DNA from 3 places in the Peribacillus sp. QJM3NY_7 genome. Region 3 is predicted to be linked to each of the others. Evidence: riboswitches for the same ligand, from Rfam matches in the RefSeq annotation. Region 3 holds a riboswitch; each other region holds the start of a gene.
What was found. A riboswitch is a leader RNA that binds a small molecule or an ion and turns the genes downstream of it on or off. The one in region 3 is predicted to bind S-adenosylmethionine.
Positions count from the first base shown of each region.

Region 1 (2,329 bases), 2.0 Mb from region 3:
GTTTTCGACTATATATTGTGTTCATATTCTACCATATTTAATTCTGAAATAGCAACTAAATTACTGAAACTAACCTATGAATTTTTCTGGAAATCAATGATATTTAGCCCATTAACGCCGCATATGGCTTTTTCATTTCATATACATATAAAAAGGTACTGAATAAAATGGACTTTTAGTATAATTTATACATATAGGACGATATAAATTTAATATGAATGGAAGATGCAAAATGGAAAATGGGAAAATCAAATCACTACATGCGGGGAAGCCGAAACATGAAATTTTTTCGAATATTGATATCTTTTCAGCCATGGATAAACAAGCACAGGATAATTTGAAAGTGACTAAAGCTGGCATAATCGGTGATGGTGTCGGTAATGTAAAGTTCCATGGAGGTCCTGATCGGGCTTTGTGCTTTTACCCATTTGAGCATTATTCATTATGGAATGAAAAATTCTCTAAAGAGCTGGATATCCCTGCATTCGGTGAAAATTTAACTATAGCGGGGATGAAGGAAGAAACAACATATATCGGCGATATTTATCAAATAGGCGATGTGATTGTTCAAATTAACCAAGGGAGGATACCTTGTTCGACCATTTCCCTCTTCAATCAAGAACCTAAGTTTTTGGAACACGTGCTGAAAACGAGTTTCACTGGTTATTTTGCAAGAGTACTTCAAGAAGGAACGATAAATAAACAAAACGAGATTGTGCTGATAGATCGTCTACAAGAAAAAATTTCTGTCCATTACGCAGCAGAGGTCATCCTTCATAAACGGGATGGGCTTGAAGGTGCTAAGGCTATACTTACACTAGACTCGTTAGCGGAAGACTGGAAACAAAGGATCTTGAAGAGGGTTCAAGCAGCAAAAGATTGAATGATTTTTGCAAAAGTGAAAAAAATGTCGATCAGGTATTGAAATTGACAGACTATTAATGTAAATTAAATATAATCAAATTTTGAAATCTTATGAAAATTATATAAATGGATCTTATCGAGAGAGGTGGAGGGACTGGCCCGAAGAAACCTCAGCAACCAGCTTAGGCAAAGGTGCTAAATCCAGCAAGCAGAGCTTGATAGATGAGGAGAATGTTTCAAAAAACCTTCTTCTTTGAGAAGGTTTTTTTTCTTTTCTCTCATACTCTATAGAAAACGACAAAAACAGGATTGTTTTTGGGAGAGGGTGTAATAATGAATTTTCGTAAAGAAGTGAAAGAAAGAATGCTGGTTGGGGAAGGGGCAATGGGGACCTTGCTTTACTCTTATGGCATCGATCAATGTTATGAGGAATTAAACTGCACGAACCCAGATAAAATAGAGTACATCCACAGAGCCTATCTGGAAGCTGGTGCAGATATCCTTCAATCGAATACTTACGGGGCCAACTTCAACAAATTGAAACGGCATGGACTTGAAGGTGAAGTGAGCAGAATCAATCGTCAGGGAGTCATTCTTGCTAAAAAAGCAGCAAAAGGAAAGGCATATGTCTTCGGTACCATAGGGGCACAGCGGGGGATCAGGAAATCGGATTTAAGCATGGAAGAGATAAAGCGAGGTTTTCGTGAACAGCTATACAGTTTGTTGATGGAAAACCCTGATGGGATCCTCCTGGAAACATTTTATGACCTGGAAGAACTGGAGACCGTGCTGAAAATCGTTAAATTTGAATCTGGACTCCCGATCATCGCAAATGTTTCGATGCATGAACTGGGTAATCTTCAAAATGGAATCCATTTAAATGATGCCTTTCAAAAACTTGAGCAATTGGGTGCCGATGTGGTTGGGGTGAATTGCCGCCTTGGACCACATCATATGATTCGGGCCTTGGAAGAAGTGAGTTTGCCAAAGCAAGCATCGATTGCCATTTACCCTAACGCCAGCCTGCCGGATTATGTCGATGGGAGGCTCGTTTATAAAGCTGTCCCGGAATATTTCGGTTCTAGTGCCCTGGAACTTCGTGAGCAAGGCGCCGCGATCATAGGAGGGTGCTGTGGAACGACTCCACTGCATATTCAAGCTGTAAAGCATGCAATTGGAAGTTTGGCTCCCGTGAAAGAGAAATTTACGAAATCCCGTGAAATAGAAGTAATTGAAGTGAACGATAGAGAATTGGAACTTCCCCTTTACGAAAAAGCCAAAACGGAACGGACGATTCTTGTTGAGCTTGATCCACCGAAAAAGCTAGGGATAGAGAGCTTCATGAGTGGTGCTGAAGTTTTGAAAAAAGCAGGGGTCGATTCCATAACATTAGCGGATAATTCACTTGCCTCACCGAGGATATCGAATGATGCACTGGCTAATTTACTGAAGAACCAATTGAATA
Region 1 is NZ_CM149663.1:3,133,212-3,135,540, reverse strand. Features, by position in the region: gene AC0VX1_RS14925 (MOSC domain-containing protein) at 233-883, shown strand; SAM riboswitch class I at 995-1,093, shown strand; gene AC0VX1_RS14920 (bifunctional homocysteine S-methyltransferase/methylenetetrahydrofolate reductase) at 1,198-2,329, shown strand, end outside.
Region 1: linked by a shared signal. The riboswitch ahead of AC0VX1_RS14920 (bifunctional homocysteine S-methyltransferase/methylenetetrahydrofolate reductase) and the one ahead of AC0VX1_RS05490 (methionine ABC transporter ATP-binding protein) in region 3 are both predicted to bind S-adenosylmethionine.

Region 2 (2,329 bases), 2.3 Mb from region 3:
CTGCCGTTATTTCCATACCCCAAAGCGTATTACCCATTTATACTTGCACCTCCTGGACGAGAATCCCCTCATCTTTAATATATTGATAAGCCTTGTCGACCTCATTTTTGCTCCCGGTCACTTCGATGATCAAATTCCCGAAAGGCGTTTCCTGGATTTCAGAAATATTGGCTGATAAGACACTTAAATGAACATCATATTTCTTCGAGATCGTTGAAAGTAAAGGAGTACCCGAAGTAGTTCCAATAAAATTAATTTTCCAAATAATCGGGATATGGGACCCTATGCTTTTTAAGAAACTTTGTGGAATTTCGTCATGTATGACCGTTCTCACGAAGTTTTTTGCAATATCCGTTTGCGGCTTGGCAAAAACTTCGAAAACCGAACCTTGTTCAACGACGCAGCCGCCCTCCATGACCGCTACCTTATTGCAAATTTCCCGAATGACAGACATCTCATGAGTGATTAGCAGGATGGTGATATTGTATTCTTTATTAATTTTTTTTAAGAGCTGCAGAACTGCACTCGTTGTTTGTGGATCCAATGCCGACGTTGCTTCATCACACAATAAGATCGATGGATTCGTAGCCAATGCCCTCGCAATGCCGATTCGCTGCTTTTGCCCGCCGGATAATTGTTCCGGATAACTCTTTGCTTTGCTCGATAAGCCAACGAACTCCAACAGCTCGCCTACACGTTTTTGAATTTCCTTAGCTGGAGTTCCCGATAATACCAGCGGCATGGCAATATTATCAAAAACAGTTTTTGAGTTTAGTAAGTTGAAATGCTGAAAGATCATCCCGATTTTTTTCTTTTCTGCCCGTAATTCCTTCGGGCTTAATTTGGTTAAATCCTTGCCACCAACAATCACCGAACCATCTGAAGGATGTTCAAGCAAATTGACCAACCTGATTAACGTACTCTTTCCGGCCCCGCTATAACCGACTACCCCGAATATATCCCCCTTTTCCACTGTCAAATCAATGCCCTTCAAAGCCTCGACAGTCTGTTTCTTTGTTTGATAAACCTTTTTGACATTTTGAAACTCAATCATCCAATCTCCCCCCACGCTGTTTATTTGTACGAATTCTTTATCCAGAGAGAAGAGCTTTGCAACGTTTCATAATGATAGAGTTAATTTTCGAAATTCACGAGTAAAACTGCAAAATTCACGAGTAAATGCACCAAACTCACGAGTAATTACGTGAAACTCACGAGTAACTGCGCCAAACTCACGATTATTGCGCGAAACTCACGAGTAATTGCACCCATTCTCCAAATAACCATATACATTTTGAATAAACAAAAGAGGCCTCTTCCGTCATCAGACAGAAGAGGCCTCTTTTAGACATAAAAAAGAGTAAACTCTTAAATTAATTATCTAAGAAAAGCTCCTTCTTATCTTTCAAACTTTCGTCCGTTGGAATTAGCACAGTATTTTTACAAAAGTAAAAACCCGCTGCCGAGGTATCATAGGGCCAAGTCCCTCCACATCTCTTGATAAGAATTAACGTTATATTTAATTATGTCCTTCACTATATATTCTAATTTCGCTAAAGTCAACCATATTTTTCATCGCGATAAATAGTTTCATAGTATAGTGAATCGATACTTTTTTATTATATCAATATATTTTATATTTCTACTTTTATAATGATTTGCTCATTCTCCATACAGGGTATTTTTCATTTTCTTCCCTTATCTTCACCATGCCTGAATTCGTATATAAAGAAATCGCCCTTTGATTATCCGGAGAAACCCTTAAGTGATATTCGGATACATTAAATTGCCTGAAAAAGTTTTCTGCGTAGCGGACCAATTCCTTGCCAAGGCCTTTACTGCGGTATTCGGGAATAAGATAAAATAGATTCACATAGCCAATTTCAGTTCCTTCGTACTCCCGAATTTGAAGTTCCATTTGTCCAATCGCTTCTTGGTCCTTTTCAATGATCACCTGTCCATCCGGAAATTTGCGGACCCTTTCTTCCATTCGTTGCAGATAGGCATGTTCATCTCCAAAACCCGCATCAGTTCCAAAACTTACAACAAAGGAATCTTTCCGAAATTTAATGATAGTATCTTTATCTTTGTCCGTATCAATGGTACGAAAGATCAACTTCATCACTCCTATCATTTTAGTGAAATAGTTTTCAAGCAGGGAAAACTTTCTTTTTCATAAATAAAAGTCTTAAAGGGGCCCTTTTGTTTTTGTGCCTTGATGAAAAAACATCTGCCATCTTCCATTCGCACATTTCCAGATTGAACTTCTTAAGGTATGTTCCAGCTTATCTTCATCAAAAATCCGGTATGTAATTAACACGGTATCATC
Region 2 is NZ_CM149663.1:4,432,064-4,434,392, forward strand. Features, by position in the region: gene AC0VX1_RS21265 (methionine ABC transporter permease) at 1-16, opposite strand, end outside; gene AC0VX1_RS21270 (methionine ABC transporter ATP-binding protein) at 38-1,054, opposite strand; SAM riboswitch class I at 1,396-1,507, opposite strand; gene AC0VX1_RS21275 (GNAT family N-acetyltransferase) at 1,649-2,116, opposite strand; gene AC0VX1_RS21280 (nuclear transport factor 2 family protein) at 2,189-2,329, opposite strand, start outside.
Region 2: linked by a shared signal. The riboswitch ahead of AC0VX1_RS21270 (methionine ABC transporter ATP-binding protein) and the one ahead of AC0VX1_RS05490 (methionine ABC transporter ATP-binding protein) in region 3 are both predicted to bind S-adenosylmethionine.

Region 3 (2,329 bases):
CTTCCCGTAAGACAAGTTTTGTTTTTGGGGTTACGAAAAGGTCTCCTGAAAAGAGCACGCCATTATTGTGATTCAAATACACCATATGGTCCTTTGCATGACCTGGGGTAAAAATCGGCTCCCACGTTTGGGTACGGGAATGAATGGCCTTCCCCAGAGGCTCAGCTTTAAAGGCGTCTCTCTTTCCCCAGAAATTTTTGCGATATTCAGGATATTCAGCATCCTTTGAACAAACCTCAACCGACATCGGGTTAATGAAAAGAGGGACCTTTTTATGTTCCTGTATCCAGGCAGCGCCCCCCGTATGGTCTTCATGATAGTGAGTCAGGGCCACTGAGTCGAAGTCTGCGGATTCATAGAATGGGATGAGCTCTTCCAATAAAATCTGTGCGCCAGTATCTATCAATAAGCCATCCGTTAAAAAGACATACACACTCATCCCCGCCTTGTTCCCGCCAGGAGTCCCATGCACGCAAACCACATCATTTATCGTCTTGATCTCTATCATTCGGTTTCCTCCCCATCATTGTATAAATATAGTTTCATCTTCCTTTTTTTAACTTTACTATAATAAATGTAGTACCACTTTACCTTTTTGACAAGGAAATATTGGAATAATTAACATTGATGAAAATGCTGGATTATTGCATAATAGCCCATTTTCCATGAATCGTTTTGACGGACTGTACCAGATTTAATGACAAAAAAATCAAAGAAACGATTGACATTGCCGGATTTTACAAATAATATAGATTATATTATAAAACTTGAAATATTCTAAAATAATAATTTACTTATCAAGAGTGACGGAGGGATCAGGCCCTGTGATGTCCGGCAACCGCCCTTAGGGAACGGTGCCAATTCCTGCAGAATGATTGCATTCTGAAAGATAAGCCGAGATATGATTTCGCTGCCTCTTTCTGAATGATAGAGGCAGCTTTTTTAATGTGTAAGGGGGAAAGCTCATGATTGAAATCCGTTCAGTCCGAAAGGAATACGTCTCGAAGAAAAACCGAGTTATCGGAGTGGATAACGTATCTTTAACCATTCAAACTGGTGAAATATATGGAATTGTCGGCTACAGCGGAGCTGGAAAAAGCTCATTACTCCGCTGCTTGAATTTGCTTGAACGTCCGACAGGTGGAAATATCATTATCGACGGCATTGATTTAACCTCTTTATCTAGCAAAGAGCTTCGTAAACAACGCCAAAAAATCGGAATGATATTCCAGCACTTTTCCCTGGTCAGTTCAAAAACCGTTTATGAAAATGTCGCTTTCGCCTTAAGGGCCGCGCATCGATCGAAGGACGCGACTAAGTTACGTGTATTGGAATTGTTGGAAATAGTAGGGCTCAGCGATAAGAAAAATGTCTATCCTGCACAGCTTAGCGGTGGACAGAAGCAACGGGTCGGCATCGCTCGTGCGTTAGCAAATGAACCCACTGTACTATTATGTGATGAAGCGACTTCTGCCCTTGATCCAACAACTACAAAAGCGATTTTACAGTTATTGAAAAAGATAAGCAGTGAGCTTGGTATCACCATCGTGTTGATTACACATGAAATGGAAGTGGTCAAAGAACTATGCCACCGAGTCGCCGTGATGCAGGATGGCCGGGTAATTGAAGAAGGACCCGTTTATGAAATATTTTCACAGCCCAAACAGGAGTTAACGAAGCAATTCATTAGCAGTGTACTGGATTTCGAACTCCCTTCGCACTTGATTGAAGAAAGTGAAGGTACGATTATTAAGATCCAATTCGAAGGGCAAACCGCCGGTGAATCGATTCTTTCGGATACTCTCCAATCCCATGCAGTAAACGGAAATATTTTACACGGTAAAATTGAGTATATCCAGGATGTTCCTTTAGGCATTTTAATCATCGAGTTAATTGGCGATGCCGTCCAAATTCATTCGGCATTGGAATATATAAAAAATCGTTCCAGTTCTGTGGAGGTGTTAAAACATGTCACTGCTTAATCCCATCGTCAATATTTTACCTGATCTTAATAAAGCCTTTCTTGAAACGATTTATATGGTCGGCGTTTCTCTTGCAGTAGCCCTGCTGATCGGTTTACCGCTTGGAGTATTGCTATTTACAACAACCAGGAATTTATTTTTTGAAAATGGCATCGTGAATCGATCTCTCGGTTTCGCAGTCAATATTGTCCGTTCAATCCCGTTCATCATTCTCTTGGTCGCCCTCCTTCCTTTAACGGACCTACTTACAGGATCGACGATAGGGCCAAGAGCAGCTTCTGTTTCCCTGTCCGTATCCGCAATACCTTTTTTTGCAAGGATTGTTGAAACGGCATTACGTGAAATAG
Region 3 is NZ_CM149663.1:1,156,427-1,158,755, reverse strand. Features, by position in the region: gene AC0VX1_RS05495 (MBL fold metallo-hydrolase) at 1-508, opposite strand, end outside; SAM riboswitch class I at 792-896, shown strand; gene AC0VX1_RS05490 (methionine ABC transporter ATP-binding protein) at 966-1,982, shown strand; gene AC0VX1_RS05485 (methionine ABC transporter permease) at 1,969-2,329, shown strand, end outside.